DNA from 3 places in the Dorea sp. BIOML-A1 genome. Region 2 is predicted to be linked to each of the others. Evidence: predicted binding sites of a transcription regulator. Region 2 holds the regulator's gene; each other region holds the start of a gene.
The links. Region 2 encodes Rex, which represses fermentation and respiration genes when NADH is low (regulators of the CRP and FNR family bind a similar motif). Its sites were predicted from a motif close to ATTGTTAANTANTTAACAAT; they were not measured.
Positions count from the first base shown of each region.

Region 1: the regulator Rex is predicted to act here: its motif matches at 3,885-3,904, upstream of GT508_RS05215 (aminoglycoside phosphotransferase family protein).
Region 3: the regulator Rex is predicted to act here: its motif matches at 8,248-8,267, upstream of GT508_RS01030 (trans-4-hydroxy-L-proline dehydratase activase).

Region 1 covers NZ_WWSA01000008.1:58,403-69,516, forward strand. Annotated here, with positions in the region: gene GT508_RS05205 ([FeFe] hydrogenase, group A) at 1-966, shown strand, start outside; gene adhE (bifunctional acetaldehyde-CoA/alcohol dehydrogenase) at 1,150-3,777, shown strand; gene GT508_RS05215 (aminoglycoside phosphotransferase family protein) at 4,030-4,785, shown strand; gene GT508_RS05220 (cell wall hydrolase) at 4,867-6,039, opposite strand; gene GT508_RS05225 (hypothetical protein) at 6,268-6,849, shown strand; gene GT508_RS05230 (Cof-type HAD-IIB family hydrolase) at 6,839-7,669, shown strand; gene GT508_RS05235 (undecaprenyl-diphosphate phosphatase) at 7,685-8,512, shown strand; gene GT508_RS05240 (transporter substrate-binding domain-containing protein) at 8,647-9,435, shown strand; gene GT508_RS05245 (amino acid ABC transporter permease) at 9,459-10,148, shown strand; gene GT508_RS05250 (amino acid ABC transporter ATP-binding protein) at 10,138-10,884, shown strand; gene GT508_RS05255 (LacI family DNA-binding transcriptional regulator) at 10,980-11,114, opposite strand, start outside.
Region 2 covers NZ_WWSA01000005.1:6,172-17,285, reverse strand. Annotated here, with positions in the region: gene alr (alanine racemase) at 1-15, opposite strand, end outside; gene GT508_RS03410 (NAD(P)H-hydrate dehydratase) at 18-1,520, opposite strand; gene GT508_RS03405 (redox-sensing transcriptional repressor Rex) at 1,622-2,263, opposite strand; gene abc-f (ribosomal protection-like ABC-F family protein) at 2,429-4,363, shown strand; gene GT508_RS03395 (NADP-dependent isocitrate dehydrogenase) at 4,475-5,674, opposite strand; gene GT508_RS03390 (GntR family transcriptional regulator) at 5,714-6,367, opposite strand; gene GT508_RS03385 (2-isopropylmalate synthase) at 6,382-7,773, opposite strand; gene ilvA (threonine ammonia-lyase) at 7,931-9,145, opposite strand; gene ftsY (signal recognition particle-docking protein FtsY) at 9,167-10,120, opposite strand; gene smc (chromosome segregation protein SMC) at 10,130-11,114, opposite strand, start outside.
Region 3 covers NZ_WWSA01000002.1:40,070-51,183, reverse strand. Annotated here, with positions in the region: gene uvrB (excinuclease ABC subunit UvrB) at 1-1,885, opposite strand, end outside; gene GT508_RS01050 (potassium channel family protein) at 2,122-2,535, shown strand; gene GT508_RS01045 (chloride channel protein) at 2,605-3,852, opposite strand; gene GT508_RS01040 (hypothetical protein) at 3,876-4,652, opposite strand; gene hypD (trans-4-hydroxy-L-proline dehydratase) at 4,855-7,233, opposite strand; gene GT508_RS01030 (trans-4-hydroxy-L-proline dehydratase activase) at 7,238-8,146, opposite strand; gene yihA (ribosome biogenesis GTP-binding protein YihA/YsxC) at 8,305-8,910, opposite strand; gene lon (endopeptidase La) at 8,957-11,114, opposite strand, start outside.

The DNA.
Region 1 (11,114 bases), on a different contig from region 2:
ATGGGAGTCGACTATGCTTTTGACACCACATTTTCGGCTGACTTGACAATTATGGAAGAAGGGACGGAATTTTTGCACAGATTTACTGCAGGGGAATTGAAAGAGCGTCCGATGTTTACTTCCTGTTGCCCGGGATGGCTTAGATTTATCAAATCACAGTATCCACATCTGGTGAGACAGCTTTCAACGGCAAAATCACCGCAGCAGATGTTCGGAGCTGTGATGAAGACTTACTTTGCAGAGAAGCTCGGAGTATCACCGCAGAGGATTTACACAGTATCAGTAATGCCATGTGTGGCAAAAAAAGAAGAAAAGGAGATGGAACTGTTCTATCAGGAGTACGCAGGACATGATGTTGATACGGTTATTACGACGAGAGAACTGACAAAGATGATCAAATCAGCGCATATCAGTCCGGATACACTGTCAGATATAGAAAGTGACCGGCCGATGCAGGATGGAACAGGAGCAGGTGTAATTTTTGGTGCAACAGGAGGTGTCATGGAGGCAGCTCTTCGTACGGCATACTATCTGCTTAAGAGTGAGAATCCGCCGGAAGATGCATTTAAAGCGGTAAGAAGTACAGGATTCAATGAGAATGAGGGAATCCAGGAGGCGGATTTCCAGATTGACAATGTAACTGTCAGAACGGCTGCAGTTAGTGGTCTGGGCAATGCACGGGCACTTCTGGACCGTATTAACAAAGGGGAAGTACATTACGACTTCGTAGAAGTCATGGCTTGTCCCGGAGGATGTGTAGGCGGCGGTGGACAGCCGATTCATGATGGAAGGGAGATGGCATACGAAAGAGGACGTAAACTCTATCATCTGGATGAGAATGCAAAACGCAGATTTTCGCATGAAAATCATGATGTACAAAAAATGTATGAAGAATATTTTGTAAAACCAAATTCGCCGAAATCACACATGCTGTTACATACTGAGCACAATTTGGAACGTTTTTAAATATCAATGTGTACAGAAGAAGCTGCCTGTGGCAGCTTCTTTGTGTAGAGTGAAAGAGGTGGTAAAAGCAATCTGTTAAAGAATTATCAAATATGTGAAAAAAATATCAAAAACATATTGACAAAGAATTAACAAACGGTTATACTAAGACCATCGAAACAAACAAAAACTCACAGGAGGATAATCAACATGGCGACAAAGAAAAAAGAAAACGCAGTACCAGAGATTATTGATAATGTAGAAGCTCTCGAAGCTAAGATGAAAGCAATGAGAGAAGCTCAGAAAAAATTTGCTACTTACACACAGGAACAGGTAGACAAAATCTTTTTCGAAGCAGCGATGGCAGCAAATAAGATGCGTATCCCGCTTGCTAAGATGGCAGTAGAAGAGACAGGACGTGGTCTTGTAGAAGACAAGATCATCAAAAATCATTACGCAGCAGAGTATATTTATAATAAGTATAAAAATGACAAGACATGTGGTGTGATTGAAGAAGACAAAGCATACGGAATTAAAAAGATTGCAGAACCAGTTGGTCTGGTAGCAGCGGTTATCCCAACTACAAACCCTACATCAACAGCAATCTTTAAGACACTGATCTGTTTGAAAACAAGAAATGCAATCATCATCAGTCCACATCCGGCAGCAAAGGCATGTACAATTGCGGCAGCGAAAGTTGTTCTTGATGCAGCAGTAAAAGCCGGAGCACCGGAAGGAATCATCGGATGGATCGATGTTCCGTCATTAGAGCTGACAACAACAGTTATGAAAGATGCTGATGAGATCCTTGCAACAGGTGGTCCTGGAATGGTTAAATCTGCATATTCTTCAGGAAAACCGGCACTTGGTGTTGGACCTGGTAACACACCTGTTATCATTGATGATTCCGCAGATATCAAGATGGCAGTTAACTCCATCATCCATTCTAAGACATTTGACAATGGTATGATCTGTGCTTCTGAACAGTCAGTAACTGTACTGGACAGCATCTATGATGAAGTTAAGAAAGAATTTGCATACCGTGGATGCTACTTCCTTAAGAAGGGAGAAGAACTTGATAAAGTCCGCAAGACAATTATCATTAACGGTGCGTTAAATAATAAGATTCCTGGAAAATCAGCATATGAGATTGCAAAATTAGCCGGTGTAGATGTACCGAAAGCTACAAAGATCCTGATCGGAGAAGTAGAATCTGTTGATATTTCAGAAGAATTTGCACATGAGAAATTATCTCCTGTACTGGCTATGTACAGAGCTAAGACATTTGATGAGGCTCTTGCAAAAGCTGAGCAGCTTGTTGCAGATGGTGGATACGGACATACATCATCACTTTACATCCACCCATCACAGACAGAAAAGATTGAGAAACATCAGCAGGCTATGAAGACTTGCCGTATCCTGATCAATACACCTTCATCACAGGGTGGTATCGGAGACCTTTACAACTTCGGACTTGCTCCATCTCTTACACTTGGATGTGGTTCTTGGGGAGGAAACTCTGTATCTGAGAACGTAGGTGTGAAACACCTGATCAATATCAAGACAGTTGCAGAGAGGAGAGAAAACATGCTGTGGTTTAGAACACCTGAGAAAGTATACTTTAAGAAAGGCTGCATGCCTGTAGCATTAGATGAACTCGGAACTGTAATGCATAAGAAGAAAGCGTTCATCGTAACAGACAGTTTCCTGTACAAGAATGGTTATGTAAAACCGATCGAAGATAAATTAGATCAGATGGGAATCCAGCATACATGCTTCTTTGAAGTTGCTCCAGACCCAACTCTGCAGTGCGCTAGAAGAGGTGTAGAACAGATCAGAGCATTTGAGCCAGATACGATCATCGCTCTTGGTGGTGGATCCGCAATGGATGCCGGAAAGATTATGTGGTTAATGTATGAGCATCCGGAAGCAAAATTCGAAGATATGGCTATGGACTTCATGGATATCCGTAAGAGAGTATACACATTCCCTAAGATGGGAGAGAAAGCTTACTTTATAGCTATTCCAACATCTTCAGGAACAGGTTCAGAAGTAACTCCATTCGCAATCATCACAGATGCTGATACAGGAGTAAAATGGCCTATCACAGACTACGAATTAATGCCAAACATGGCTATCGTAGATGTTGACAATGCAATGACAGCACCTAAGGGACTGACAAGTGCATCTGGTATCGACGTAATGACACATGCAATCGAAGCATATGTATCTATCATGGCTACAGACTTTACAGATGGTCTTGCTATGAAGGCAGTAAAAGCAGTATTTGATTACTTACCATCTGCATATGAGAATGGTGCTAATGATCCAATCGCAAGAGAGAAGATGGCTAACGCTTCATGCATGGCTGGTATGGCATTCGCAAATGCATTCCTTGGACTGAACCACTCTATGGCTCACAAACTTGGTGCATTCCATCACCTGCCACACGGTATTGCTAACGCTGTAATCCTGACAGATGTAATGCGTTACAATGCTGCAGAAGTACCTACAAGAATGGGAACATTCTCTCAGTATCAGTATCCACATGCACTTGCAAGATACGCAGAATTAGGACGTTTTGCAGGATGCAAAGGTAAGACAGATGAAGAAGTATTTGAGAACTTCATCGCTAAACTGGAAGAACTCAAAGAGAAGATTGGCATTAAGAAGACAATCAAAGATTACGGTGTAGATGAGAAATACTTCCTGGATACATTGGATGATATGACAGAGCAGGCATTCAACGACCAGTGTACAGGAGCTAACCCAAGATATCCTCTTATGAGTGAGATGAAAGAAATCTACCTGAAATGCTATTATGGAAAATAAAAAAGGCGTAAATATAATATCCATGAGTTTTTGTTTGTAGATTGGATAATGTATTGAGCATAGGAAAAGTGCAGCGTGTGACGTTGCACTTTTTCTTATGTCAAAATATTGATAAAAAAATAACAATAAATATGCAGGATGAAAAATGGTGAAAAAAATATCAAAAACTATTTAAAAATCTGACAATAAGGTATATAATACAGATAACAAGAAGGAAAAGGGCAAAAGATTCAATAAAAAGGAGGAATCTGTATGAAGCTCGAAAAGAAGAATTTGATCGTAGAGAGACCTTACAAATCAGTTTATAAGACCGAGGAGGGTGTTGTTAAAATATTTGTAACAGATCATCCAAAGTCAGCAGTATTTAATGAAGCATTGAATACTGTGAAAGTTGAAGAAACAGGATTGGATATTCCGAAACTAAAAGAGGTAACTCAGATTAATGGGGAATGGGCGCTGGTCATTGAGAACCGGGAAGGAAAAACTTTGGAAGAAATGATGAAAATTGACCGTGCCAATCTTGAAAAATATATGTCAGATTTTGTAGATCTTCAGCTGAAAGTACAGAGTAAAACGGCAGAAACATTACCGAAATTAAAAGATAAACTCGCAAATAAGATAAGAAATCTGAAAGTTTTGGATGCAACAGAGCGTTATGAACTTTTGACTAGATTGGAATCTATGCCGAGACATACAAAATTGTGTCATGGTGATTTTAATCCAAGTAACGTAATTGTTGAAAAGAACGGAAAGATGACTGTGATTGACTGGGCACATGCTTCACAGGGAAATGCAAGCGCAGATGCGGCAATGACATATTTGCTGTTTGCATTACACGATCAGGAGAGTGCAGATCTTTATCTTAAGTTATTCTGTAAGAAAAGCGATACCGCAAGACAGTATGTAGAACAATGGCTTCCAATTGTTGCTGCCGCAGAACTTGAGAAAGATATCCGGCTGGAAAAAGATTTTCTGATGAAATGGATCGATGTTATGGAGTATGAATAAATCGTACAAAAAATAAGCCTCCGAACGAGGCTTGTTTTTTATTTCATAATATACATAAGAGACAAAATCAACTGATAAAAATCAGAAAAATACATTTCCACCAACATTTATACCAGATACGCCGGTAGATGCTGAGCGGAACTGTAAACAGTTTATAACTGCAGAATGTCTTGCGCCGCCAAGTGCTGCCTGGGCAACAGAATAAGCAGTTGAGGAAGCACCTTTGCTGAGAACACGGTTCAATGAACCGTTCCAGGTTGGGGCAAACTGACCGGACTGGTAAATGACTGCGCGCAAATTGTTCGGATATGCCGGACTTGCCACACGGTTCATTATAACAGTTGCAACGGCTAACATTCCGTCATAACCGCCTGCTTCACACTGGAGAATTGCCGCTAACAGGGCAACATCTGTGGTTGAAGCCGGAGTTGAATTACCATTATTAACAGTTGGAGAATTAGTGTTGGTAGTGTTGTTCTTATTTGCGTTATTTGTATTTGTTGATGCTGTCTGATTATTTTTATTCGCGTTATTCGTATTGGTATTAGTGTTGCTTGTCTCAGTATTTTTTGCGTCATCTGTCTTTACAGATCCTGAGACTTCATCGTTCTGTGCAAGCTTTAATGCTTCCTCAGCAGCTTTGGCACGGTCTAATTGTGCCTGATAATCTGCCAGTTCCCCGGAAGTAGATGAAATTTTTGAATTTAATTCATTACGCTTGCTGGTTAATGTCTCCTGAAGGCCGGAAAGCTTGCTTTGCTGCTGTTCCAGGTCATTCTGTTTCTGTTCTACATTACTGCGAACCTGCTGTAATTCTTCCAGCATCTTTCGATCATACTGACTAATAGTGGCAACATATTCAGCCTTGTTCAGGAAATCTCCCATACTTTCTGAAGTAAGAAGAATCTGAACCAGAGATGCGCCGCCGCCTTCATACATGAATTTGATTCGGTCTTTCATCGAATCATACTGCGCTTCTTCATCAAGCTGCGCAGAAGCGAGATCCAGCTTGGATTTTTCAACCTTAGCAGATAAATCCTCAATCTGGCTTGAAGTATTGTCCAGTTCCTTACTTAAGGAAGATAACTGGCTGTTCAAATCATTTAACTCACCTTTTAAACCAGAGGTGGTACTTTCCAATTCATCTGTGGAAGGTGCCGAATATACTGGAGTATTAACAGAAGCAATTGTTACGGTACAGATGGTAATTGCCAAAGCCGATCGTAATGCTCGTTTCTTTTTCATACTTATCATAAACATATCCTTTCCCTTTTCGCGAATGCGTATCTATTATACTACAAAACATAAGATAAAGCAAATTTTTGACCGGAAACATAAGAAGAGACAGAAGTTTTTTGTTTCTTTCGACAGATTAAAGGTATTTAAAACTTTATATAAACAAATCCGGAAAAGGTTTACACAGAGGAGATTTGTGTATAAAATAAATAATGAGAATGTCTAAGTGAGAGAGGAATATTTAATATGAAAAAATATGAAGAAGAAAATTATAAATATGAAAATATCTGCGATAAGATCTATCCGTGGGTAAAAACAGAACTTACAGATTCACATGCATTGAACGGAAAACATTTTTCCAAAAAAGATGCTCCGGTAATTAGTTTTCTTGGGGATTTGAATGTTATATTTGCAATCAAAAGGGCCGAAGATGCATATGAGATATTAAAAGACAATATGCTTCCACCGGAATGTGATATCATAGAATTGTATCATAAGTCTTGTGAAAATCTGAACAGAGATGTAGAATTTGTAGTTGCGAATACCTGGTACGGAGGATTTGGAATTGTGGCAGACGGACATCATGAAGCAAGTTCCGTATGTTTCAAACATATCTGGCAGGTGTGCGCAGACAAATTAGAGGATGATCTGATCATTATGATTCCGAGAAAGGATGCGGTTCTTTTTGCACCTGCAGGAAATAAAGAGACTGTTCAGAAGATGATCGATCACGGGGAACAGGCTTATGAACAGGGCGAGAATAAGATCAGTAAAAATCTGTACCGGTTCTCAAGAGAAAGAAAGGAATTAGTTACATATGAAGAATAAGATCAGAATGATCGGCATGGATTTAGATGGAACTTTACTGAAGACGAATAAAGAACTGACCGCATACACGAAAGATGTACTGAAAAGAGCGTCAGAACAGGGAATCATTGTCATGCCGGCGACAGGAAGACCTTTTTCCGGTATTCCGAAAGAGCTGACCGGACTGCAGGAAATCCGTTATGCAGTTACCGCAAATGGAGCAAGAGTCATAGATATGGAGAAGAACGAGGTGATCGTGGAAGAACTTCTTGCGTATGATATTGCAGAAGTAATTTTGACTATATTTGAACGTTATGATACGTTCAGAGAGATTTACTATCATGGCATTGGATATGCATCCAAAGAGGCACTGACCAGAATTGACAAGTATCTGAATATACCGGCGATGGCGGATTATATTACGTCTACGCGTGTACCCGTGGATGATGTGAGGGCAAAGTTTGAAGAGATGAATCAGCCGGTAGATAAGATTCAGGCATTATTTACATCGGTAGAAGACCGTGATGCAGCCAGAAAAGAGATTGAAGAGGTATCTGGAATCGAGATTACCGGTGCGCTTCCGATGAATCTGGAGATTAATGCTGCAGGTGTCAATAAAGGGAAGGCAATGATCGAACTTGGGAAGGTTCTTGGCATTCCAAGAGAAGAGATCATGGCATTCGGAGATGGAAACAATGATCTGAAGATGTTAAAAGAAGTCGGAACAGGTGTGGCAATGGAGAATGCCATTCCATCGCTGAAAGAAGCAGCAGATTATGTGACACTGTCCAATGACGAAGAAGGCGTTGCGAAATTTATAGAAAAATATGTGCTGGATTAAGGAAAGGAGCGCAACATGTTAGATGTTATTAAGGTAATTATTTTGGGAATTGTGGAGGGAATCACGGAATGGCTTCCGGTCAGCAGTACGGGACATCTTATTCTGGTGGGAAATGTATTAAAGCCGAGTATGAGTGATGCATTTATGGAAATGTTCGATGTAGTGATCCAGCTGGGTGCGATCATGGCGGTTGTAGTATTGTACTTCCACAAATTGAATCCATTTTCACCGAGAAAAAGCCATAAGCAGAAGATGCTGACATGGCAGATGTGGATCAAAGTACTGATCGGCTCAGTACCTGCAGGAATAGTTGGAATACTTTTTAACGATATTCTCGATGAGATCTTTTACAAACCATTACCGGTAGCGATCATGCTGATCGTTTATGGTGTGTTATTCATCATCGTTGAGAAGCATAATGCAGGGAAGAAACCTTCTGTTACAAAGATTTCACAGCTCAGTGTCCAGATGCTGCTGTGGATTGGATTTTTCCAGATGCTTGCACTGATCCCGGGAACATCCAGATCAGGAGCTACGATTGTCGGAGCACTGCTGATCGGTGTATCAAGGGAAGTGGCAGCAGAATTTACATTCTTCCTGGCGATTCCCGCAATGTTTGGTGCCAGTCTTCTGAAACTGATCAAGTTTGGTTTCCATTTTACAGGTGCGGAGTTTGCTCTTTTGATGCTGGGATGTATCGTATCGTTTGGTCTGTCGGTCATTGCGATCAAGTTCCTGATGGGGTATATCAAGCAGCATGATTTCAAAGTGTTCGGATATTACCGTATCGTATTGGGGGCACTGATCATTCTCTGGACGATCGTTCAGACTGTAATTGCATAGAAATGTATAAGAAAACAAGTGAATGTTTCATGATTATGTGGAATTATCCACTTGTTTTTTGATTAAAACATGATAATATATTAAATATATATGTATTTTTATACACATATTGAAAAGAATGGAGGAAAAAGATTATGAAGTTAAAAAAAGTTATCAGTGTAATGCTGGTTGGTGCATGCGTATTTTCTATGGCAGCATGTGGTTCTAAAAAAGAAGAAGCAAAAAAAATCGAAAGCGCAGATGATCTGAAAGATGCAAAGATCGGTGTACAGACAGGTACAACAGGTGATATCTACTGCTCTGATGATTTCGGTGATGATCATGTAGAACGTTTTAATAAAGGTGCAGATGCAGTTCAGGCACTTGTAAAAGGTAAGATTGATGCAGTTGTTATTGATAACGAGCCTGCAAAAGCATTTGTAGATGCAAATGACGGACTGAAGATCCTCGAGACACCTTATGTAGAAGAAGATTATGCAATGTGCTTCAAAAAAGGCAACACAGAGCTGGAAGATAAATTCAACGTAGCGATCAAAGAACTGAAAGAAGACGGAACATTTGACAAGATCATCGGATATTATATCGATGGAACAGAAGATAAAGGATATGAGTCTCCGGCAGATGCTGACCGTTCCAATGGCAAACTTGTAATGGCAACAAATGCTGCATTTGAGCCATATGAATATTATGAGAATGACAAGATCGTTGGTGTTGATGCTGATTTCGCGAAGGCAATTGCTGACAAGCTTGGCATGGAACTGACAATCAATGATATGGAATTTGATTCTATCATCGCAGCAGTAGACAGTGGAAAAGCTGATTTTGGTGCAGCAGGTATGACAGTTACAGATGAAAGAAAACAGCAGGTAGATTTCTCAGATTCATATTACACAGGAAAACAGATGATTATTGTAAAAAAATAATCAGAAAAGAATAGGATGAGAACATGCAGGAATTAAAAAAAGAATTTATTCTGAATTTTATAGAGGACAATCGTTGGAAATATATTGTGGACGGTTTGAAAATTACGCTGATCGTTACGATATTTGCGGTATTGATTGGTGTCCTTTTGGGATTTTTAATTGCGATTGTCCGTACGACACATGATAAGACCGGCAAATTAAAGATATTGAATGCAATCTGTAAGGTATATCTGACTGTGATCCGTGGGACTCCGGTTGTTGTACAGCTGATGATCATTTACTTTATCATATTCGGAAGTGTGGATATCAGTAAGGTACTGGTTGCGATCATTGCATTTGGTATTAACTCAGGTGCATATGTTGCAGAGATTTTCCGTTCCGGTATCATGTCAATCGATAACGGACAGTTTGAAGCAGGACGAAGTCTGGGATTCAATTATGCTCAGACAATGATGTACATCATTATGCCGCAGGCATTCAAGAATGTACTTCCGACACTTTGTAATGAATTCATTTCTTTATTGAAAGAGACTTCTGTATCCGGTTATATTGCGTTACAGGATCTGACGAAGGGCGGGGACATTATCCGAAGCCGTACATATGATGCATTCATGCCGCTGATCGCCGTTGCGCTGATCTATCTGGCAATGGTAATGATCTTTACCAAGCTTGTCAGCTTACTGGAGAGGAGGTTGAGAAACAGTGACCACTAAGAATGATGATGTGCTGATCAAAGTAGAAGGTCTGCACAAGATATACGGAGATTTTCATGCACTGAATGGAATCAATGAAGAGATTCACAAGGGAGAAGTGGTCGTTGTCGTAGGACCATCCGGTTCCGGTAAGTCAACGTTCCTGCGTTCTCTGAATCTTCTTGAGGTTCCGGATCAGGGTCATATCTATTTTGAAGGTGTGGATATTACAGATAAGCATGTGGATATCAACAAGCACCGTCAGAAGATGGGAATGGTGTTCCAGCATTTTAATTTATTCCCGCACAAGACAATCAAGGAAAATATCACGCTTGCTCCGATCAAGCTTCTTGGAAAGAGCAAGGAAGAGGCAGATAAAAGAGCAATGGAACTTCTGGAAAGAGTAGGACTTGCCGAGAAGGCGGATTCTTATCCATCCCAGTTATCCGGCGGTCAGAAGCAGAGAATCGCGATCGTGCGTTCCCTGGCAATGGATCCGGATGTGATCCTGTTCGATGAACCGACATCGGCTCTTGACCCGGAGATGGTAGGAGAAGTTCTGGAGTTGATGAAACAGCTCGCAAGAGAAGGTATGACGATGGTTGTGGTAACACACGAGATGGGATTTGCCAAGGAGGTTGGTTCCAGGGTTATCTTTATAGATTCCGGAGAGATCAAAGAACAGGCAAAACCAGATGAATTCTTCGATCATCCGAAGGATCCGCGGTTGCAGGAATTTTTATCAAAGATTTTATAATACAGAATGGAAAAAGGAAATATATCATGTAAATGTTTTCTCCCGCTGTGCGGTAAGAAAGATATTACATGATATGTTTCCTTTTTTATTTCAAACTATACTTTGCAACAACTGTCCCGTTCAATCAGATGGTGGGGAACGATGATCTTGGTTGCAGGCAGGTTTGGATTTTCTATGTGGTTGATGATCTGCGAGGCGGCTTCACTTCCAAGCTGACCGGCTCCGATGTC
Region 2 (11,114 bases):
TGTATAATGTTTCACTGCTATTCATCCTCCAGTTTCATTAATGCTTTACTGATATATTCTATCAGATCTCTTGCCATTACACTATATACGCCTTTTTCAAATTTTGCAAGGTCACCGGCCAAACCATGTACATATGTACCTAATCTGGCTGCTTTTTTCGTATCTTTTTCCTGCACCATAAAGCCTGCGATCACACCGGCCAGCACATCTCCCGAACCGGCTTTTGCCATCGCACTGTTCCCGGTAAGATTCAGGCAGATTTCATTTGCCTTATCTGCGATCAGTGTTCTGGAATCTTTTAATACACAGGTTACCTGATATCCGTCAGCGAATTTCTTCAGGATCTGTATCCGGTCTTCTCTAAGATCTTCCACAGGGATGCCTGTAAGTCTAGACATCTCTTTCATATGCGGCGTAAATATGAACTTCCGGTCTGCCAGCCGATCAAGAAGATCTTTGTTATCTGACAGAAGATTTAACCCGTCTGCATCGATCAGGCATGGAACATCCACGTACTCTATAACCGTCCGCAATAACTTCTCCGATGTTGTACTTCTTCCAATGCCGGAACCAATACACACACCGTCTGCCCACTTAAGAAGCTTTAGTACTTCTTCTTTATTAAATTCATCATAAGCCGTTATGATTGCTTCCGGCAGAAGTGTCTGCAATATCTCGCGGTTGTCCTTTGGTGTATAGATTCTGACAAGCCCGGCTCCTGTCATATAAGCCGCATGAGCATTCAAATATGCTGCACCTGCCATACCCTTACTTCCAGCGATCACAAGAAGCCTTCCATAACTTCCCTTATTAGAATCTTCCGGTCTTTCCGGAAGCATTCTACGATATTCTTCTCTTCCAAAAGAATGGATCACATCTGCATCCTGTAATAACGGCTCATGCGAAATGCCAATCTCTGCTACTGTCACTCTTCCTGCATATGCTCTGCCCTGCGCCAGCTCAAGGCCGATCTTTTTCACCTCGAATGTCACTGTATCATCTGCGTGGAATGCACAACCAAGCACACATCCCGTAGAGGCTGAAAGTCCTGATGGGATATCTACTGCAAATTTTGTACCCTGCATCTGATTCATACGTTCAATCACCTGACGATATGTACCTTCAATCTTACGGCTCAGTCCGACTCCGAACACGGCGTCTATCACTATGCTGTAGCTGTTATCCTGCGGGATATCTTCCGTGATCTTACCACCACATTCTTTAAGACGTCTTATCTGTTCCCGTGTCTCCGGTGTACAATGCTCTGGATTGCCGACCAGATAAGTATCCACAGAACACCCCATATTCTTCAAGATCCTGGCGATGGCAAATCCATCTCCACCATTATTCCCTGATCCACATACCACACAGACAGAAGAAAGATCCAGATTCTCACTTTGCATCGTCTGTACACAGGCATTTGCTGCACGCTCCATTAATTCCAGTGATGCAATGCCCAGTTCCTGAATCGTGTACTGATCGGCAGCCTTCATCTGCGCAGCATTAACCAGAAGTTTCATATATTCATTCATCTCCCATCAGATATATCTCTGCAACAAAAGAACGTGTAAAAATATGTCCGTATTCCAGACTACTCCTACACGCTTTCTTGTATTATAGTTTATTTATGGTCCTCTTTGTAACGACTGATATTGTATGACAACTGCATCAGACTTTCTGACAGATGCACATTCTCAACAACAACATTATCCGGAAGGTTCAAATCTGTATGTGCAAAGTTCCAGATCGCACGTACTCCGTTCTCAACCAGCATATTCGCAACTTCAATTGCTTTCTCTTTCGGAATCGTCAGAACTGCAATATCAATCTCATTATTCTGAACGAACGTTTTAAGATCATCCATCATACGGATCGGAACTCCACGGATGGATACTCCCTGAAGTCTTGGATTCACATCAAAGATTCCTTTCAGAATGAATCCACGGTTCTCGAAGGCTGCATAATTAGCCAGTGCCTGCCCAAGATTACCTGCACCAATGATAATAATATTGTGGTCTTCTTCCAATCCTAATATCTTTCCAATCTCTGTGTATAAATACTTAACATTATAACCGTATCCCTGTTGTCCGAATCCTCCGAAATTATTAAGATCCTGACGGATCTGGGATGCTGTTACTTTCATCCGCTTACTCAGATCGTTCGAAGAAATCCGCTCTACACCATTTTCCAACAGTTCGCCCAAATATCTGTAATACCTCGGCAATCTTCTTATGACCGCACGAGAAATCTCTCTTTCTTCCAATGTTTTCACCCTTCCAATCATAGTCTAAAATAATTATATAAAATTGAAAGATTATTGTCAAACTATTGTTGAATTTTATGCAATTTCCGTTATAATAAAGTAGCATGTGTAAATGCATTTTGAGAATACCAACGTATCAATTATCCATAACTCAGGAGGAAATATATGATATTAGCATGTCACGGGATCCAGAAATCTTTCGGTGAACACCTCATCGTCAGAGATGGATCCTTCCATATAGAAGATCACGAAAAAGCAGCTCTTGTCGGACCGAACGGTGCCGGTAAGTCCACTCTGCTCAAAATGATTGTAGGCGAATCAGCCCCGGATGACGGCAACGTCATCCTGACAAAAGGTAAGACACTTGGCTATCTTGCCCAGCATCAAGAGATGCAAAGCGGTAATACGATCTATGAAGAAGTCCGCACCGCAAAGGCCGATATAATCGCTATGGAGCGCCGTATCCGCGAGATCGAGATGGAACTTAAGCATCTCTCCGGCGACGCCCTGAACGACCGTCTGGAAACTTACAACCGCCTTACGGCCGCTTTCGAACGTGAGAACGGCTATTCTTGCGAAAGTGAGATCACCGGTGTGTTAAAGGGACTTGGATTTACGGAAAATGATTTCACCAAACCCGTCGACACTCTCTCCGGAGGACAGAAAACCCGTGTATCTCTCGGCAAGCTTCTGTTAACGAAACCAGACATTTTGCTTCTTGATGAGCCAACCAACCATCTGGATCTGAATTCAATTGCATGGCTTGAATCCTATCTTCTAAACTATCAGGGAGCTGTGCTGATCGTGTCTCATGACCGTTATTTTTTGAACAAAGTTGTCACTAAAGTTCTTGAAATCGAGCTTGGAGAACTTCGTACTTATATGGGAAATTACAGCGACTATGCAGCAAAGAAGCAGCAGCTTCGCGACATACGCCTGAAGGAATATCTTAACCAGCAGCAGGAAATCAAGCATCAGGAAGCGGTTATCGAAAAGCTTCGTTCTTTCAACCGCGAAAAATCCATCAAACGTGCCGAAAGCCGCGAAAAGATGTTGGAAAAGATGCAGACCATCGAAAAACCGATAGAAGTTAATACAGATATACATCTGAAACTGGAACCATCCTGTGTAAGCGGCAATGATGTTCTGACTATTGAACATTTAAGCAAATCTTTCCCCGGACAGGAACTTTTTACAGACGTTAATCTCGAGATCAAACGTGGTGAACATGTCGCAGTAATCGGTGATAACGGAACAGGAAAGACTACGCTTCTTAAGATCTTAAACCGAGTGGTATCTGCTGATTCCGGTACTTATACACTTGGCTCCAATGTTAAGATTGGCTACTACGATCAGGAACATCATGTCCTTCATATGGAGAAAACAATTTTTGACGAGATTTCCGATGATTATCCGACTCTTACGAATACGGAAATCCGGAATGTGCTTGCAGCATTTCTTTTTACCGGTGATGATGTCTTCAAACAGATCAGTTCTTTGAGCGGTGGGGAACGCGGACGTGTATCTCTTGCGAAACTGATGCTCTCTGAAGCAAATTTCCTGATCCTCGACGAGCCGACCAACCACTTGGACATCGCATCCAAAGAAATCCTTGAGAATGCTTTGAATGATTATACCGGCACTGTACTTTATGTCTCTCATGACCGTTATTTCATCAATCAGACTGCATCACGGATTCTGGATCTTGTCAATCATACATTTGTAAATTATATCGGAAATTATGACTATTATCTGGAGAAAAAAGAAGAACTCACTACTGCATATGCCGGAGAAGCCTCTACACCTTCATCCGTTTCAGATAACAGTACAGACAAGAATGTATCCGAGTCAAAACTCAGCTGGCAGGAGCAAAAGGAAGCCCAGGCAAGACTTCGCAAACGTCAGAATGAACTAAAAAAGACTGAAGAACGTATCGGCGAACTGGAAGACCGTGATAGTGAGATCGATGCCCTGATGATTCAGGAAGATATCTTCACCAACTCTGTAAAATGCCAGGAACTTGCAAAAGAAAAAGCCGCAATAGCGGAAGAATTAGAAGAATTATACATGAAATGGGAGGAATTAGCGGAAGACGCTTAAACGCCTGATTTATAACTTTTTAACCCGCTCCAGAAGCTTCTGGGGCGGGCTTTTATATTGCCATGCATTCGTAAGGAGCTGCCGGTGGCAGGTCCTGTAGATATATATTATCTATTTTAATTTTTCAGCAATTGCCTTAATAAATCCTTCGCTGTTCAATACGGTTGGATTTTCCAGTGTCGTGATCAATGCCAAATCTTTCGTCATCTTACCTTCTTCAATGGTATCAATGGTTGCTTTTTCAAGCTTATCTGCGAATGCTGCCAATTCGGCATTTCCATCCATCTCACCACGTTTTCTAAGAGCACCTGTCCATGCAAAAATTGTAGCTACAGAGTTTGTAGAAGTCTCTTCCCCTTTCAGATGCTTGTAATAATGACGTTGTACAGTTCCATGAGCTGCCTCATATTCATAATTTCCATCCGGTGATACCAGAACAGATGTCATCATTGCAAGAGAACCAAATGCGGAAGAAACCATATCACTCATTACATCTCCGTCATAGTTCTTACATGCCCAGATATATCCGCCTTCTGATTTCATAACTCTTGCAACCGCATCATCGATCAAAGTATAGAAATATGTAATTCCGGCTTCTTTGAACTTCTCGGCATAATCTTTGTCAAAGATTTCCTGGAAAATATCTTTGAATGTATGGTCATACTTCTTAGAGATCGTATCTTTTGTTGCGAACCACAGATCCTGCTTTGTATCCAATGCATAATTAAAGCAGCTTCTCGCAAAGCTTTCAATAGATCCGCATAAGTTATGCATTCCCTGTGCAACACCCGGTCCTGCATAGTTGTGTACCAGTTCCCTGGTCTCTGTGCCGTCTTCTGCCGTGTATACCAGTTCTACTTTTCCAGGTCCAGGAATCTTCATCTCTGTATTTTTATATACATCTCCATATGCATGTCTTGCAATAGTGATTGGTTTTTTCCAGTTTTTTACACATGGCTCAATGCCTTTTACAACAATCGGTGCACGAAATACAGTTCCGTCAAGTATTGCACGGATCGTTCCGTTCGGACTCTTCCACATTTCTTTCAAATCATACTCTTTCATACGTGCCGCATTCGGTGTGATTGTTGCACATTTTACTGCAACTTTATATTTCTTGGTTGCATTAGCAGCATCGATTGTTACCTGATCATCTGTCTCATTTCTATGTTCCAGACCCAGATCATAATATTCTGTGTTCAGTTCAATATATGGCTCCAGAAGATCTTCTTTGATCATCTTCCAGAGAATTCTTGTCATCTCGTCTCCGTCCATCTCTACGATCGGTGTTGTCATTTTAATTTTTGCCATGGTATTTGTCTCCTTTCTATCTGTTCGCGGCATCTTTTATTATTCTTCCAGATGCAGATTTTCCATCACGTGTAATATATGTTCATTTGCAAGCTGTTCTGCTTTTGCCGCATCTTTTGCCTTGATTGCTTCCAGGATTTCTCTGTGTTCTTCTATTGATTTCTCGGCACGCTCCGGTGCTTCAATAGACATCGTCCTGGCAAGCTGTACATACTTGTGAAAATCTGTTAATACATGTTCCAGGATCCTGCTGTTGGATGCCTCATACAATATCTTATGAAACTTACCATCCATTTCTGACATCTGTTCAATCTGTCCGGATCCCTTCTTATGCAAATGAAATTCTGACAGAAGAATCACTTCTTCCAGTTCTTCAATCTGCGCATCCGTAATATATTTCGTTGCCCAGTTGGCACACAGCCCTTCCAGTTGCGAACGTATCTTATAGATATCTTTCACATCTTTTCTGGTAATGGCTGTCACATACGCACCTTTATTCGGAATGATCGTAACCAGTCCTTCTAACTCCAATTGTCTTAAGGCTTCTCTTACCGGTGTTCTGCTTACCCCCAGTTCTTCACCGATTGTTACTTCCCTTAATTCTTCATGATTTTTATATACCCCATTCAGAATATCTTCCCGCAGATGCCGGAACACTCTTCCTCGTAAGGATCTGTCCTGATATTCTTCCATTAAAAACACCTCTGCTATATCAATTCCACACCAATTCTCTTACAGTTTTCGTCGATAACTCTGATCAACTCATCGTCTGTAAGAACGGTTACTCGTCCTTCTTCATACTGCTTATCTACCCATTCTTTTACAGAACTTACAAGTTCTGAGTTCTTATCTACTTTCTTGTCCTCCGGCAGCTTAAAATATGTATTGATCCAGTGTGCAATACCTGCAAGTCCGGATGTGTTAGATATTGCAACAAGCGGAGGACGGTTCAGGAATTTTCCGGTATCAAATACGTTGTAGATCTCTTCATTCTTCAATAAACCATCTGCATGGATTCCAGCCCTTGTTACATTAAAGTTCTTACCAACAAAAGGTGTTCTTGAAGGAATATGATATCCGATCTCTTTCTCATAATAATCTGCAAGCTCTGTGATAACTGTTGTATCCATCCCATCCAGTGTGCCACGAAGCTGTGCATATTCGAACACCATCGCTTCCAGTGGTGTATTACCGGTACGCTCTCCGATTCCAAAAAGTGAACAGTTCACACCGCACGCACCATAAAGCCATGCTGTCGATGAATTGCTGACTGCCTTATAGAAATCATTATGTCCGTGAAATTCGATCAGTTCGCTTGGAACACCGGCATGTACTCTGAGTCCATAGATGATTCCCGGAATAGATCTTGGTATTACAGCTCCCGGATAGTTGACCCCGTATCCCATGGTATCACAGACACGGATCTTGACCGGAATCTTATACTCATCCATCAATTTCATAAGTTCCAGACAGAATGGAATGACGAATCCATAGATGTCGGAACGTGTGATATCTTCCAGATGACATCTCGGGCTGATTCCTGTCTCAAGACATTCTCTTACGATAGACAGATAATGTTCCATTGCCTCACGTCTTGTCATCTTTAGTTTATAGAATATATGATAGTCCGAACAGCTTACCAGAATACCAGTCTCTTTCATTCCGATCTCTTTCACCAGTTCGAAATCTTTCTTGCTCGCACGGATCCAGCTTGTTATCTCCGGGAATTTATAATCCTTTTCCATGCATTTGTAGACTGCGTCTCTGTCCTTTTTACTATAGAGGAAGAATTCACACTGTCTGATCTTTCCCTTCGGACCACCCAGACGATGAAAATAATCATATAATGTTACGATCTGCTCAGTACTGTACGGGGCACGTGATTGTTGGCCATCTCTGAATGTTGTATCTGTGATCCAGATCTCATCCGGCATACAATGCGGAACAATTCGGTCATTGAATGCGATTTTCGGAATCTCGTCATAATGGAACAGATTACGAAATACATTCGGTGTCTTCACATCCACCAACGGGTACATGTGCTCTTCCAGTTGCAATAAATTTGTATGATCATCCAGGTATACTTTCCTGTTTTCCATTTTCCATCGCCTGCTTTCTAAAATATTTTTTCGTAGTAAAGTACTAAATTCAACATGTATAATTGTATACAATAATACATGTGTTGTCAAGTTCTATTATGGATATTTATTCAAAAAAAATGATTATGGGGATTCCATAATCATTTTTTATATATTATTAATAAAGTTTTGCGTTAACTTCTCTTGGACTTAAGCCCTCGTCTTCTAAGGCTTTCATAATCTGGTGTTTGTGTTCGGTTCCGAATGCTTCCAGAGTGATTCGAAGTTCTACTGCTGCGTTTCGGTTGGTACTTACGAACTGGTTATGCTCCAGTTTGATTACATTACCATTTGCTTTGGCGATTGTAGCTGCAACGCGTACCAGTTCACCCGGCTTGTCCGGAAGAAGTACAGATACAGAGAAGATTCTGTCTCTCTGGATCAGTCCGTGCTGTACGATCGAGGACATTGTAATCACATCCATATTACCACCACTTAAGATGGATACGACTTTCTTTCCTTTCAGATCAAGCTGTCTGAGCGCCGCTACTGTCAGAAGGCCTGAATTTTCTACGATCATCTTGTGATTCTCTACTACATCGAGGAATGCACCGATCAGATCATCATCTGCAACTGTAATAACTTCATCTATATTCTTTTCTGCATATGGGAAGATCTTTTCTCCGACACGTTTTACAGCTGTACCATCAGCGATCGTATTGGCACTTGCAAGTGTTACCGGATGTCTTTCTTTCAATGCCTCTGTCATGCTTGCAGCGGCAGCCGGTTCTACACCGATTACTTTGACATTCGGATTCAGCATCTTGGTAAGTGTCGAAACTCCTGTGATCAGACCGCCGCCACCGATTGGTGCGAGAATATAATCTACGTCCGGAAGTTCTTCAAAGATTTCCATTGCAATACTTCCCTGTCCCGTTGCAACATCCAGATCATCGAAAGGATGTACGAATGTGTATCCTTCTTCTTCTGCAAGTTTCATTGCATATGCACAGGCATCATCATAGACATCTCCGTGTAATACGACTTCTGCTCCATAGCTCTTTGTACGATTTACTTTGATCAATGGTGTAACTGTCGGCATAACTACCGTTGCCTTGCAGCCGAATTTCTTTGCTGCATATGCCACGCCCTGTGCATGGTTACCTGCAGACGCAGTTACAAGACCTTTCTTTCTGTCTTCTTCGCTCATTGTACTGATCTTGTAATATGCACCACGTACTTTATAAGCACCTGTATACTGCATATTCTCTGGTTTCAGATAGACATCAGCACCTGTCTGTTTGCTTAAGTATTCACTGTATACCAGCTTAGTTGGCAGGGTTACTTCTTTTACGATTGCACTCGCCTGTTTGAATTTTTCTAATGTTAACATCTCGTACTTCCTCTCTTCCTCTTATTCGTTTTCTGAAACCTCTTCTGAAGCCTCATCATCTTTCGGTCTTTCGAATAACGCATTCACGAAATCATCTGCATCAAATTTCTGCAAATCGTCAATAGTCTCTCCCACACCGATATATTTTACCGGAACGCCCAGCTCTGCATGGATGGCAACTGCGATTCCTCCTTTTGCGGTTCCATCCATCTTTGTCAAAACGATCCCTGTAATCTCTGCCACATCGTTGAATTCCTTCGCCTGCTGCAGGGCATTCTGTCCTGTTGTTGCATCCAGAACAACCAATGTCTCTCTGTATGCCTCAGGGAATTCCCGGTCAATGATCTTATTCATCTTTCTGAGTTCTTCCATCAGATTCTTTTTATTGTGCAGACGTCCGGCTGTATCGATCATCAGCACATCTGCATGCCGCGCCTTTGCTGCCGCAACAGCATCAAACACAACCGATGCCGGATCAGATCCCTCCTGTCCGCCGATCAGCTCTGCCTGCGAACGGTTCGCCCATTCTTTTAACTGTTCTCCGGCCGCCGCACGGAATGTATCGGCCGCTGCAATTACAACTTTCTTATTCTCTGCACGAAGCTTTCCTGCAAGCTTTCCGATCGTTGTAGTCTTTCCTACACCATTGACACCGATTACCATCACTACGGATGTGCGGTTTTCAAATTCATATGCTGTTTCTCCGATGTCCATCTGTTCTTTGATACTTTCGATCAGAAGTTCCCGGCATTCCATTGGTTCTTTGATGTGTTTTTCTTTTACTTTTGCCTTCAGATCATCCAGAATATCATATGTTGCCTGTACACCAAGATCTCCCATGATCAGAACCTCTTCCAGCTCCTCGTAAAAGTCATCATCGATACGGGAGAATCCGTGAAAGATGCTGTCCATTCCTGATACAATATTGTCTCTGGTCTTACCAAGACCGGCAACCAGTTTTTCAAAAAATCCCATATCTTCCTCCTATTTATCCAGTTCATTTTCAAGCAGGCTGACAGATACCAGTGTAGATACACCTTTTTCCTGCATAGTGATACCATACAGTCTGTCTGCCGCCGTCATTGTTCCACGTCGATGTGTGATTACTATGAACTGCGTATACTTTGTTAACTTGTGCAAATATTGTGCAAAACGGTCTACGTTATTATCATCCAGTGCCGCTTCGATCTCATCCAGCAGACAGAACGGTGACGGCTTCAGATTCTGGATCGCAAAAAGAAGTGCTATCGCTGTCAATGCTTTTTCTCCACCGGACAACTGCATCATATTCTGCAGCTTCTTTCCAGGCGGCTGGGCAATGATCCGGATACCCGCCTCCAGAATATCCTCATCTTCCATAAGTTCCAGCGTTCCTTTTCCGCCTCCGAACATTTCCTTGAATACCTGATCGAACTCGGCTGCAATTCTGGCGAACTGCTCTTTGAACTGCTTACGCATGGCATTATCAAGTTCCTCGATAATCTGTTCCAGTGTTTCGGCTGCTTCTACCAGATCATCATGCTGGCCTTTCAGGAATTCATAACGCTCGGATACACTTTTATATTCTTCTATCGCATTAACATTGACATTACCCAGTGCACGGATCTCACCTTTTAACTCCTGGATCCGTCTCTTCATATCTGCAAGATCGGTCAGGTTCGGATTCCTAAGTTCTTTTGCGTGATTCAGTGTGAGTTCATATTCCTCCCACATATAATTAATCTGCTTTTCAGAAGCTTCTTCGTACCCTTCCCTCTGACTTTCCAGACGATAAACCTCTTTATCAAGATCTGTCATATGTTTTGAGATCTCTTCACGTTTTTCGAAAAATGATTTGTGCCGTTTATTCAATTCCTCACGTTCTCTTTTTGAACGTTCAATCTGAAGTTTGATTTCATCAAACAGATCCCCGGAATTATCAATTGTTGTTTTCAATTCCTGGATCTTCTTCTCTTTTTCGGCAATTTCC
Region 3 (11,114 bases), on a different contig from region 2:
TCTCCAGCTCTTTGATCAGCTTCTCTAATTCTTTCTCACTCATGGATTCCGGATCTTTTTCCATCTGTAATTCAGAAGCCGCCACTTTCCGGGATACTGAGATCAGATCTCTGACTGCTTTCTGGATCGTCTTCGGTGTAATACCATGTTCTTCATTATATGCCATCTGCACTTCACGTCTTCTCTGCGTCTCATCCAGTGCTGCACGCATGGAATCTGTGATCGTATCTGCGTACATGATAACATGCCCTTCTGCATTACGGGCCGCACGGCCGATCGTCTGGATCAGAGACGTCTCGGAACGCAAAAATCCTTCTTTATCCGCATCCAGGATCGCAACCAATGTGATCTCCGGAATATCCAGTCCTTCCCGCAGAAGATTAATGCCGACCAGAACATCGAATACGTCCAGGCGCATATCTCTCACGATCTCTGTACGTTCCAGCGTGTCAATATCCGAATGCAGATAGCGCACGCGGATTCCCAGCTCACGCATATAGTCGGTAAGATCTTCTGCCATACGCTTGGTCAGCGTTGTTATCAGTATTTTGTGTTTATTGGCAATCTCTTTATTCACTTCTCCGATCAGATCATCGATCTGTCCTTCTACCGGCCGCACTTCTACTTCCGGATCCAGAAGTCCGGTCGGCCGGATCACCTGCTCGGCTCTTAAAAGTTCATGCTCTTCTTCATATTTCCCCGGTGTTGCAGACACGAACATGACCTGATCGATCTTATTTTCAAATTCCTCAAAACTAAGCGGACGGTTGTCCAGTGCCGATGGCAGACGGAATCCATACTCTACCAGTGTACGCTTTCTCGACTGATCGCCGTGATACATACCGCCAATCTGCGGAACCGTCTTGTGCGACTCATCGATCATTATGATAAAATCATCCGGGAAATAATCCATCAATGTATTCGGCGGCTGCCCCGGAGCAAGTCCTGCCAGATGCCTGGAGTAGTTCTCAATCCCTGAACAGAATCCGGTCTCACGCATCATTTCTATATCAAAATTCGTTCGTTCCGCAATTCTCTGTGCTTCCAGAAGTTTCCCTTCTTCTTTGAAATATTTTACCTGTTCTTCCAGTTCAATCTCGATATTTTTAATTGCTTTCTCCATACGCTCCTTTGGTACAACATAATGGGAGGCCGGAAATATTGCAATATGATTCAATGTATTTTTAATCTCTCCGGTAAGCATGTCTATCTCTGAAATCCGGTCAATCTCATCTCCGAAAAATTCCACCCGAATAGCCGTATCGCCCCGGTCTGCCGGTACAACTTCTACAGTATCGCCTCGTACACGGAATGTTCCCCGCTTGAAATCCATATCATTTCTGTCATATTGAATATCTATCAGCTGGCGCAAGACTTCATCTCTGTCCTTCTCCATCCCCGGTCGGAGCGATACCATCATCTGTTCAAAGTTTTCCGGTTCACCAAGACCATAGATGCAGGAAACGCTGGCAATTACGATCACATCCCTGCGCTCGATCAATGCTGCCGTTGCCGATAACCTCAGCTTATCAATCTCTTCATTTACGGAGGAATCCTTCGCAATATAGGTGTCTGAGGATGGGACATAAGCCTCCGGCTGGTAGTAATCGTAGTAGGAGACAAAATATTCCACTGCGTTATTCGGGAAAAACTCTTTAAATTCTCCATATAGCTGCGCAGCCAGAGTCTTATTATGCGCAATGACAAGCGTCGGTTTATTGATCTGCTGAATAACATTCGCCATCGTAAATGTCTTACCAGATCCGGTGACACCAAGCAGTGTCTGGCACTGATTTCCTTCTTTAAAGCCTTTGACCAGATCCTCGATTGCCTGCGGCTGGTCACCAGTCGGCTTGTATTGTGATACTAATTCAAAATGATCCATATGATTTCTCCTAAGCCGCTCTGTCTGGCGGTGATATTTTAGAAATAGTAGTTGTATTTTTAGTATTGTTACTTGTATAGTATATCATTCAGGAGAAAAAAAGTACAGAACTAAATCGAATGTTTGTTCTATGCTTTTTTATTACTTTTATTTTATTATCAAAAATGCCGAACACTTTTACGCATTTCATGATATACTTAAATCAGTTTTTACACGGATACAAGGAGAAGCAGATTATGAAAAAACTCAGAATCTTATGGGGAATTTTAAAACGTACACGGGCAGATCATATTCTTTTAGGTTTTGTCCTCTTCCTCCTGGCCGATGCCGCCGTTATCCGGCTTGTCGAACCGGATATCCACCGCTATGGTGATGCGCTGTGGTATTGTTACGCCGTCATCTCTACCGCCGGATTTGGAGACATTGTTACCGTCACACTGATTGGAAAGATCTGTTCCGTCCTGCTCACGATTTACACTATTTTTGTCGTTGCGATCGTCACAGGTGTTGTCGTAAACTTCTACACACAACTGGTTGAAATGCAGCAAAAAGAAACACTTGCTATGTTCATGGATAAGCTGGAACGGCTCCCGGAGCTTTCAAAAGAGGAACTGGAACATATTTCGCAGAAAGTCCGCAAATTCCGTTAAAAAATACCCGCTGTCAATATGTATTCCTGTTTGCATCATCGAAATACATACTGATAACGGGTATTTTCACTATACTTCTTTTCCCATCTTCTTCACACATTTACTTCCCACTGCTGCTGCAATAAATATCCATATAAATATCTTCACCGGAAAACACAGGAACAAAAGCATGGTCACCGCCAGCGGCTTCTTCATGATACCGCCCAGAAGTGTCGATGTTACAATCGCCGCCGCAAATACAACATGACTGTCCCCCTGCTGTCCGAAGAACAGCATCGCAAGTCCGTATCCCAGACATACTCCCGCAAAAATAACCGGGAAAAAATGTCCTCCTTTTAATCCAAACTGGATACAGAGATTTGTCAATATGATTTTCAGAAATGCTACGCCGATCAATGCTATCGCCATATAACCGGCATACTCTTTCATAAGGACACCCATCTGCTCTTCTCCCGAAAACATCACTGCCGGTATCAACATTCCGATCACACCCAGACATAACCCCGCCAGAATTTCTTTTACGACACCCGGAATTTTTCCGGCAATGATTCCGGTTACCGTATGTGTCGTCTCATAAAAATATGCAAGTACACATCCACAGAACATATACACAAGCATCATCACATAATCGATTCTCTGTACCGCAACTGCATCAAATGACGGAAAACCGGACATTCCTCCGCCCATCAAAGCGGAAAGTCCCGCATAGCTTCCGGTTCCGGCTGCAAGTGCAATTCCATATATGAAGATCTTCGATCCTTTTCCAAGCTCTGCCAGCTGCATATCCGGATCTTCTTCCACCTCAAAGATCCCAAATAACGGCGCATGAAATAACACACTAAGGGAAACGGCTGCACCGATCTGTGAATATTCCTTTGTATTCTGTTTTGCAAATTTCAGATTCTCTCCTGCCCAGTAACATAAGCCTACGATAATCCCGGTAAGTCCTGCCTCCGGACCTACACTGCTTCCGATCAGAAGCGGCAGCAGTGCTGCGATCATCATGACCAGCATATTTTTATATTCGTATCTTTTTTCTTTCTTTACTTTTCCCATGACGGTTTCCATATCTTCCGGATAATCCCCGTATAACTTTCGAAATATCCCGATAATGGCTCCGCCCACAGTACACACGAGCACTGTATAATACGGAATATGAATTCTTTCCGGTATCCACTCCCATATCATTTCTGTTCCTGATGCCATGATCTTCAGCAATGCCCAGACCAAAGCTCCCGCCACAGTTCCTATGACTGCACAGAATGCCCATAATTCCAATTGGTTCTTTATTTTGATCTTCTGTATATTCTTTTCCATAATCCACTCTTATCCGGTTCTTTTTATCTCTTCTGCTCCTTCTCGTCTCTTACCTGCGGGATCAGTGATGCCGCAAGTTTTCCCTTGCCACGGTGCTTCAGATATAGAATTCCGATGATCGAGAACACCACCGCTCCGATAAAATTCACCATCAGATCTTTCATCGTATCCACTATTCCGATATCCAGATATCCACCCAGATTCCATTTTTCGCCATTGATCACCACTGACTGGATGTCCACATGCACCGGGACATTTGCACCTGTCGGGTTGAGTTTCACAGAGCTGATCGATGGAAGGATCCAGTCTTTCTGCATATCCAGTCCGAAGAACCAGTCCATTGAAAATTCAAAGAACTCCCACAATACACCGACTGTCATCGAAAAACAAAATGCAAAAAATGCCACGAAATACGGAGACATCTTAATTGAGAACCGGTCACTTCTGTTAAACAGGTCGATCAGTGCAAATCCAATTGCCGCCATAAGAAAACCGTTTGTCGTATGTAAAATGGTATCCCAAACAGGAATCTTAACATAAAATGCGTTGATCTCTCCCAGTATTTCTGCCGAAAAGATAAAAATCAGAATCACCGTCTCCAGTCCTACCGGAATCGTTACTCCCAGTGTCTGATCTAATACAGCGGGTACCATGAACAAAAACAGGGTCAGAATTCCCAGAAACATATTGTGGTAATTTCCCAGGAAAAACTGTCTGACTACCGACAGTATAACGAGAACCGTCAGCACCATCTGAATTTTCGTCCTTTCCTTTTTCAAATTCATTCCTTTTAGATTCATAACTTTTCTCCATCTCTTTTCTTAACATATTTTTTATCCGTATTTCTACGTTCACTAATATCATATCATATTTTTGCTGCCAGGCCTGAAAAAAAGTCCTTAAACAAGAATTTATACATCCGGCAACAGCCGGCATCACGATTCCTGCCTAAGGACTTTTTTATTTTTTAATTATCTTCAGGTTTACCCTGCAGATTTCATTTTATTCAAATGACTGTTCTGTACGGTTGATGATCTCATCCTGTAACGGTTTGCTTAAGTTACGGAAGAAGTCACTGTATCCGGCAACACGAACGATCAGGTCTCTGTAATCATCCGGATGTTTCTGTGCTTCGATCAGTGTCTGTCTGTCGATGACATTGAACTGAATGTGATGTCCGTCCATTGCAAAGTAGCTGCGGATCAGGCTTGACATATTCTCAAGACCTTTTTCTCCGGCAACAACATCAGGCGTAAACTTCTGGTTCAGAAGTGTTCCTGCTGTTGCAAGGTGATCCATCTTAGAGCATGACTTGATAACAGCTGTAGGTCCGTTTGTATCAGCAGACTTCTCTGGAGAGATACCTTCCGATACAGGTACATTCGCTTTTCTTCCGTTTGCAGTTGCTCCGATCACTTCTCCGAAGTATACGTGACATGTAGTAGGAAGCATATCTACTCCGTATTTTCCGCCTCTCATGGTCGGGCGTCCTGTGATCAGGTCATGATACAGATTAAATACATCCTGCATAACAGAATCTGCATAATCATCATCGTTACCATACTTCGGTGTCTTGTCATGTACCATACGGAAGATTGCATCATAACCTTCGAAGTTATGATCCATAGCTTCAAGCAGCTCTTCCATTGTGAAATTCTTCTTATCGAATACATTATACTTAACAGATGTGATACAGTCGGTAACTGTTCCGATACCTACACCCTGGATATAGTTTGTATTGTATCTTGCTCCACCTGCATTGTAATCTTTTGCATTGCTGATGCAGTCATTTGTTACCACTGACAGACAAGGTGCCGGCATATTCTCTGCATATAATTTCTCGATCACATTGTTTCCGCGAATCTTAATATCAATAAAATGTTTCAGCTGTTTCTGGAATGCATCCCATAATTCATCATAAGACTTGAAATCTTTTGCTTCACCGGTCTTAAGGCCGAGCTGTTTTCCGGATTCCTTGTCAAATCCATTATAAAGTGTCAGCTGGAATACTTTTGGAATATTCAGGTATCCTGTCAGGATGTATGCTTCACTTCCCCATGCTCCTGTCTCAACACATCCTGAAGATCCGCCGCGGCGTGCATCTTCCAGTGATTTTCCTGCATTGATAAGCTCCATGGTCTGTGCTTCTGTATTGTAGAACGCAGGCTGTCCCCATCCCTTTCTTGAGATCTCGCATGCTCTCTTCAGGAAACGTGCAGGGGTCTTCTTACTGATCGTTACGTTAGAGTTTGGCTGAACCAACTTCATCTCGTCCATACAGTCAAGGATCAGGTAGCTGACTGCATTGACACCATCACGTCCGTCCGGTGTAACTCCTCCGGTATTGATATTTGCAAAGTCTGTGTATGTGGCACTTTCTTTTAATGTGATACCTACTTTAACCGGTGCAGGCTGATTGTAGAATTTCACCCATAAGCACTCTAACAGTTCTTTTGCTCTCTCATCATCCAGAATTCCTGCTTCTGTATCTGCTTCATAATATTTGATCAGATGCTGGTCAAGACGTCCCGGGCTGAATGCATCCCATGGGTTCAGTTCTGTTGTAACTGCCAGATGTGTGAACCAGTATAACTGGATTGCCTGCCAGTATGTCTGTGGTGCATGTGCCGGTACAACCTCCAGGTTGGCTACAATCTGTTTTAATTCTTCTTTACGTACCGGATCAGCCTCTTTTTCTGCCAGCTCTAGTGCTAATTCATGATATCTCTCACCAAGAATAATCACTGCATCGCAGGAAATATCCATGGCTTTTAACTCTTCCATTTTATCCAGAGCATCCGGATCATTCATAAAATCAAGAGCATCCATTGTCTTTTTGATCTTCTCTTTGTAGTCCAGATATCCTGTTGTAAATACCTGTTCTCCACCACATGTATGTCCCGGTCCTCTCTGCTCCATAAATTCTGTGAACATACCTGCTGCGTAACAGTCGTTCCATTCCGGAGTCATGGAAGCCAGAAGTCTCTCTCTCATAGTTCTTCCCTTCCAGAACGGAATGATCTCTTCTGCCTGGAGTTTTCTGTCTTCTTCTGTTGTGTGGAAGGATACCAGATCACGCTCACTCATAACTGTCATATCCTCAACGCTGTGACAGCAAAGTTCCGGGAATGTCGGAGATGCCTGTGGATCTTTTCCCTTCTCTCCTACGATCAGCTCACCGTCTCCAAGGTAAAGTGTCTTCTTTGAAAAATACTCTTTTAACACCATAGCTCTCATAACCGGGATAGAATATTTTCCGTCATTTTCTCTGTAAAAATCTGTTTCGATCTTTGCTCTTTCCAGATCGATGTGTACCGGTGTTGTAACACTCAGTTCTCTTAACTTCTGGATTCTTTCGTTCATGCCTCTTTTTTCAGCCATTGTTTTAACCTCCTATCTTTGTGTTAGAAAAACCTGCTTCCTGGAAGAGTTTCACAAACCCCTCCATCTCTTCTTTTGTCGGTGCATTCAAGTCATTACCTTTATATTCCATATCCAGCTTCGGATATTTACTGCTTCCCGTATTATGATATGGCAGCAAATTAACCTGTGCCGGATGAATATCGTGTTCTTTCAGGAAACGGATCGTCTCTTTCATATTCTCTTCGTTTCCATTTACTTCCTTAACAGTAGGGATGCGGATGTATATCCTTGCTCCTGCATCTGAAAGTTTTACAAGATTATCTAAGATCAGTTTATTGTCTACTCCGATATATTGCTTATGTAATTCCGGATCCATTACCTTTACATCATATAAAAATGTATCGACATATGGAAGGATTGCTTCGAACTTCTCATACGGAACATATCCGCATGTATCAATTGTAAGCGATACTTCTTCTTTCTTCAAAGCTTTTGCGATCGCAAGTACATAATCTGTAGACATAGTCATCACTTCACCACCGGAAAGTGTAACTCCACCGCCGGACTGTTCATAGAACATCAGATCTTTCATCAGTTCCTTTACAAGTGTTTTTACCGGATATTCCTGGCCAACGATCTCCCGGATTCCCTGTGTACAGAAATTCTCACATTTTCCGCAGAGCTTACAAAGTTTTTTATCCAGCTTCGGTCTTCCGTCTTCCATGGTAACCGCGCCGTTCGGACAGACTTTTGCGCATACGCCGCAACCGGTACATTTCTCCGCATCATACTGAATTTCCTGCTCGAAGCGCTGTGTCTCAGGATTATGGCACCACACACACTTTAACGGACATCCCTTAAAAAATACGGTCGTACGGATTCCGTCCCCGTCATGAATAGAATACTTCTGGATATTGGTTATCAGATCCATGATATTCTCCTTTCCTCTTATTATACTTGTTATTTTCACATTTTTTACCCGTTTTAGACCAATGTTTGTACTTTAGTCTAATCATAACAAAAAAGATAAAGTTTGTCAATCCTTTGACAAACTTTATCTCATTAATTACCATCTGAAATGGATTCTGTCTATTCTTCATTCTCCTGAGTATTCAGATAATTTCTTTCCACCAGCTCCCATATCTCATCACGTCCCTGTTTCGTCACTGATGAGAACGGGATGACAATTGTTCCCGGTAACACTCCCAGACCTTCTTTTACAATCTTGATCTGTTTGTCTTTCTGGCTGCGTTTGATCTTATCGAGTTTTGTTGCAATGATCACCGGATGGAATCCCTGTGACACGATCCACTCATACATCATCTTGTCGTTACCGGATGGTTTATGACGGATATCGATCAGAAGGAATACTACTTTCAACTGCTTCGACCCGTGCAGATAACGTTCGATCAGCTGTCCCCATTTGATCTTCTCCTGTTCGGATACCTTCGCATATCCGTAACCCGGCAGGTCGACCAGATATAATGCCTCATTAATATTATAGAAGTTGATCGTCTGTGTCTTTCCCGGTGTTGCAGATATTCTTGCGTATGATTTGCGGTTCATAAGCGCATTGATCAGGGATGACTTTCCTACGTTGGATTTTCCTGCAAATGCAATCTCCGGAAGTGTATTCTCCGGAAGTTTGCTGGTGATTCCACATACGGTTTCCAGATTAATATTTCTGATTATCATATATTTCTCCTTTGATCCATCTTCTGACCCGTGCCAGAAGATCTGACTATACAAGTGCTTCTTTCAGCACCTCATTCATGTGTGTTACAAATTTAATTTCCAGTCCCTTTGTAATCTCTGTTGAAATTTCCTCAACATCTCTTTCATTTTTTGCCGGGACAAGTACGGTCTTCATTCCTGCATTTTTTGCAGCCAGAAGCTTTTCTTTCAGCCCTCCGATCGGGAGTACACGTCCGCGCAGTGTAATCTCTCCTGTCATAGCGAGGTCTGCCCGTACTTTTCTTCCTGTCACCGCAGACATGATTGCAGTTGCCATTGTAATACCGGCAGATGGTCCGTCTTTTGGAACGGCTCCCTCCGGAATATGGATATGTATATCATGTTTCTTAAAAAAATCATCTGTAATATCGTGCTCTTTGCTTACGGAACGGATATAACTGATACCGGTTCTCGCGGACTCTTTCATGACATCGCCAAGCTGTCCGGTCAGCAGGATTTCTCCTTCTCCCGGCATCATATTCACTTCGATCTGGAGTGTATCACCGCCGACACTGGTCCATGCGAGTCCACGCACAATACCAACTTCATCTTCTTCATTTGCCATCTGATAACTGTAAAGTTCCTTACCCAGATAGTGTTCCATATTCCGCTCTGTCACATGAATGGATTTCTTCTTTTTCTCAAGGATCTCCATTGCTGATTTACGGCAGATATCACCGATCTTACGTTCCAACTGTCTGACCCCTGCTTCTTTTGTGTAATTTCTTGCCATCTTCCAAATCGCATTTTTACTGATGGTCAGCTGATCTGCTTTCAGTCCATGCTTTTCGATCTGCTTTGGAATCAGATGTTCCTGCGCAATATGCAGTTTTTCATTTTCTGTATAACTGGTAACCTCAATGACTTCCATACGGTCAAGAAGCGGCCTTGGAATGGTCTGCAGGCTGTTTGCCGTTGTGATAAATAACACTTCCGACAGATCCATCGGCACTTCCAGATAATGGTCTACGAACTTATTATTCTGTTCGCCATCCAGAACCTCCAGAAGTGCTGAGAATGTATCTCCTTTATAGTCATTGCTGACTTTATCTATCTCATCCAACAGCATCAGTGGATTCTTGACTCCTGCCTGTTTCATTCCATTTGCGATTCTTCCCGGCATTGCTCCTACATAAGTCTTTCTGTGCCCCCGGATTTCCGCTTCGTCACGGACACCTCCAAGCGAAATTCTCACATACGGCTTCTTCAACGCCCTGGAAAGAGATTTCGCAATCGAAGTTTTACCGGTTCCCGGAGGACCCACAAGACAGATGATCGGTGCTTCGCCTTTTTTCGTAAGCGCCCGTACTGCAAGATATTCAAGTACTCGTTCTTTTACTTTCTCCAGACCGTAATGATCTTCATCCAGTACCTGTCTTGCAAATGCAATATCTTTATGCTCTTTGCAAGTTTTATCCCATGGCATTTCAAGCATTGTTTCGATATAGGTCCGGATAACGCCTGTTTCCGCCGGGGAATTCATGGAATTGCGGAATCTTTTGATTTCTTTGTTCAGCTTTTCTTTTACTTCTTTCGAAGCTTTCAATGCATCTGCCGCCTGCTGGAATTCATCCGCATCCGACATGGTATTGTCATCACCAAGTTCCTCACGGATTACTTTCAGTTCTTCCCGTAGGATGTATTCCCTCTGATTCTTGTCCACACGTTCTTTCACCTTACTTTGGATCTCTTCTTTTACTTTCTGTGCCTGGATCTCATTCACAATCTTATATAGCAGAAGTTCATACCGTCTCATAACGTTCGTCTCTTCCAGCAGTTCCTGCGCATCTTCGAATGAAAACGGCATATTTGCAGCAATCACATCTGTCAGGTATTTCAGATCATGAATGGATTCCACCTGCATGCCAAGTTCTTTTGAAAGCTTTGGGTTCTTTAACAGATATTCTTTGAAGACATCCTGTAATCCACGGATCATTGCTTCCCGGTTCATTGGATCGTCTTCTTCCCGCTCTCCGGATACTACTTCATCATCCGGCAGTTCTACTACCGTTGCCTGGAGATATGGTGTCTCACTATCCATTCTTACAAGACTTGCTCTTACTTCTCCGGATACAAGTACACGGCTCATTTTTTTTGGTAATTTTACTACCTGCCTTATGGTAACAACACAGCCAACCAGATAGACATCTTCTGCTCCCGGCTCT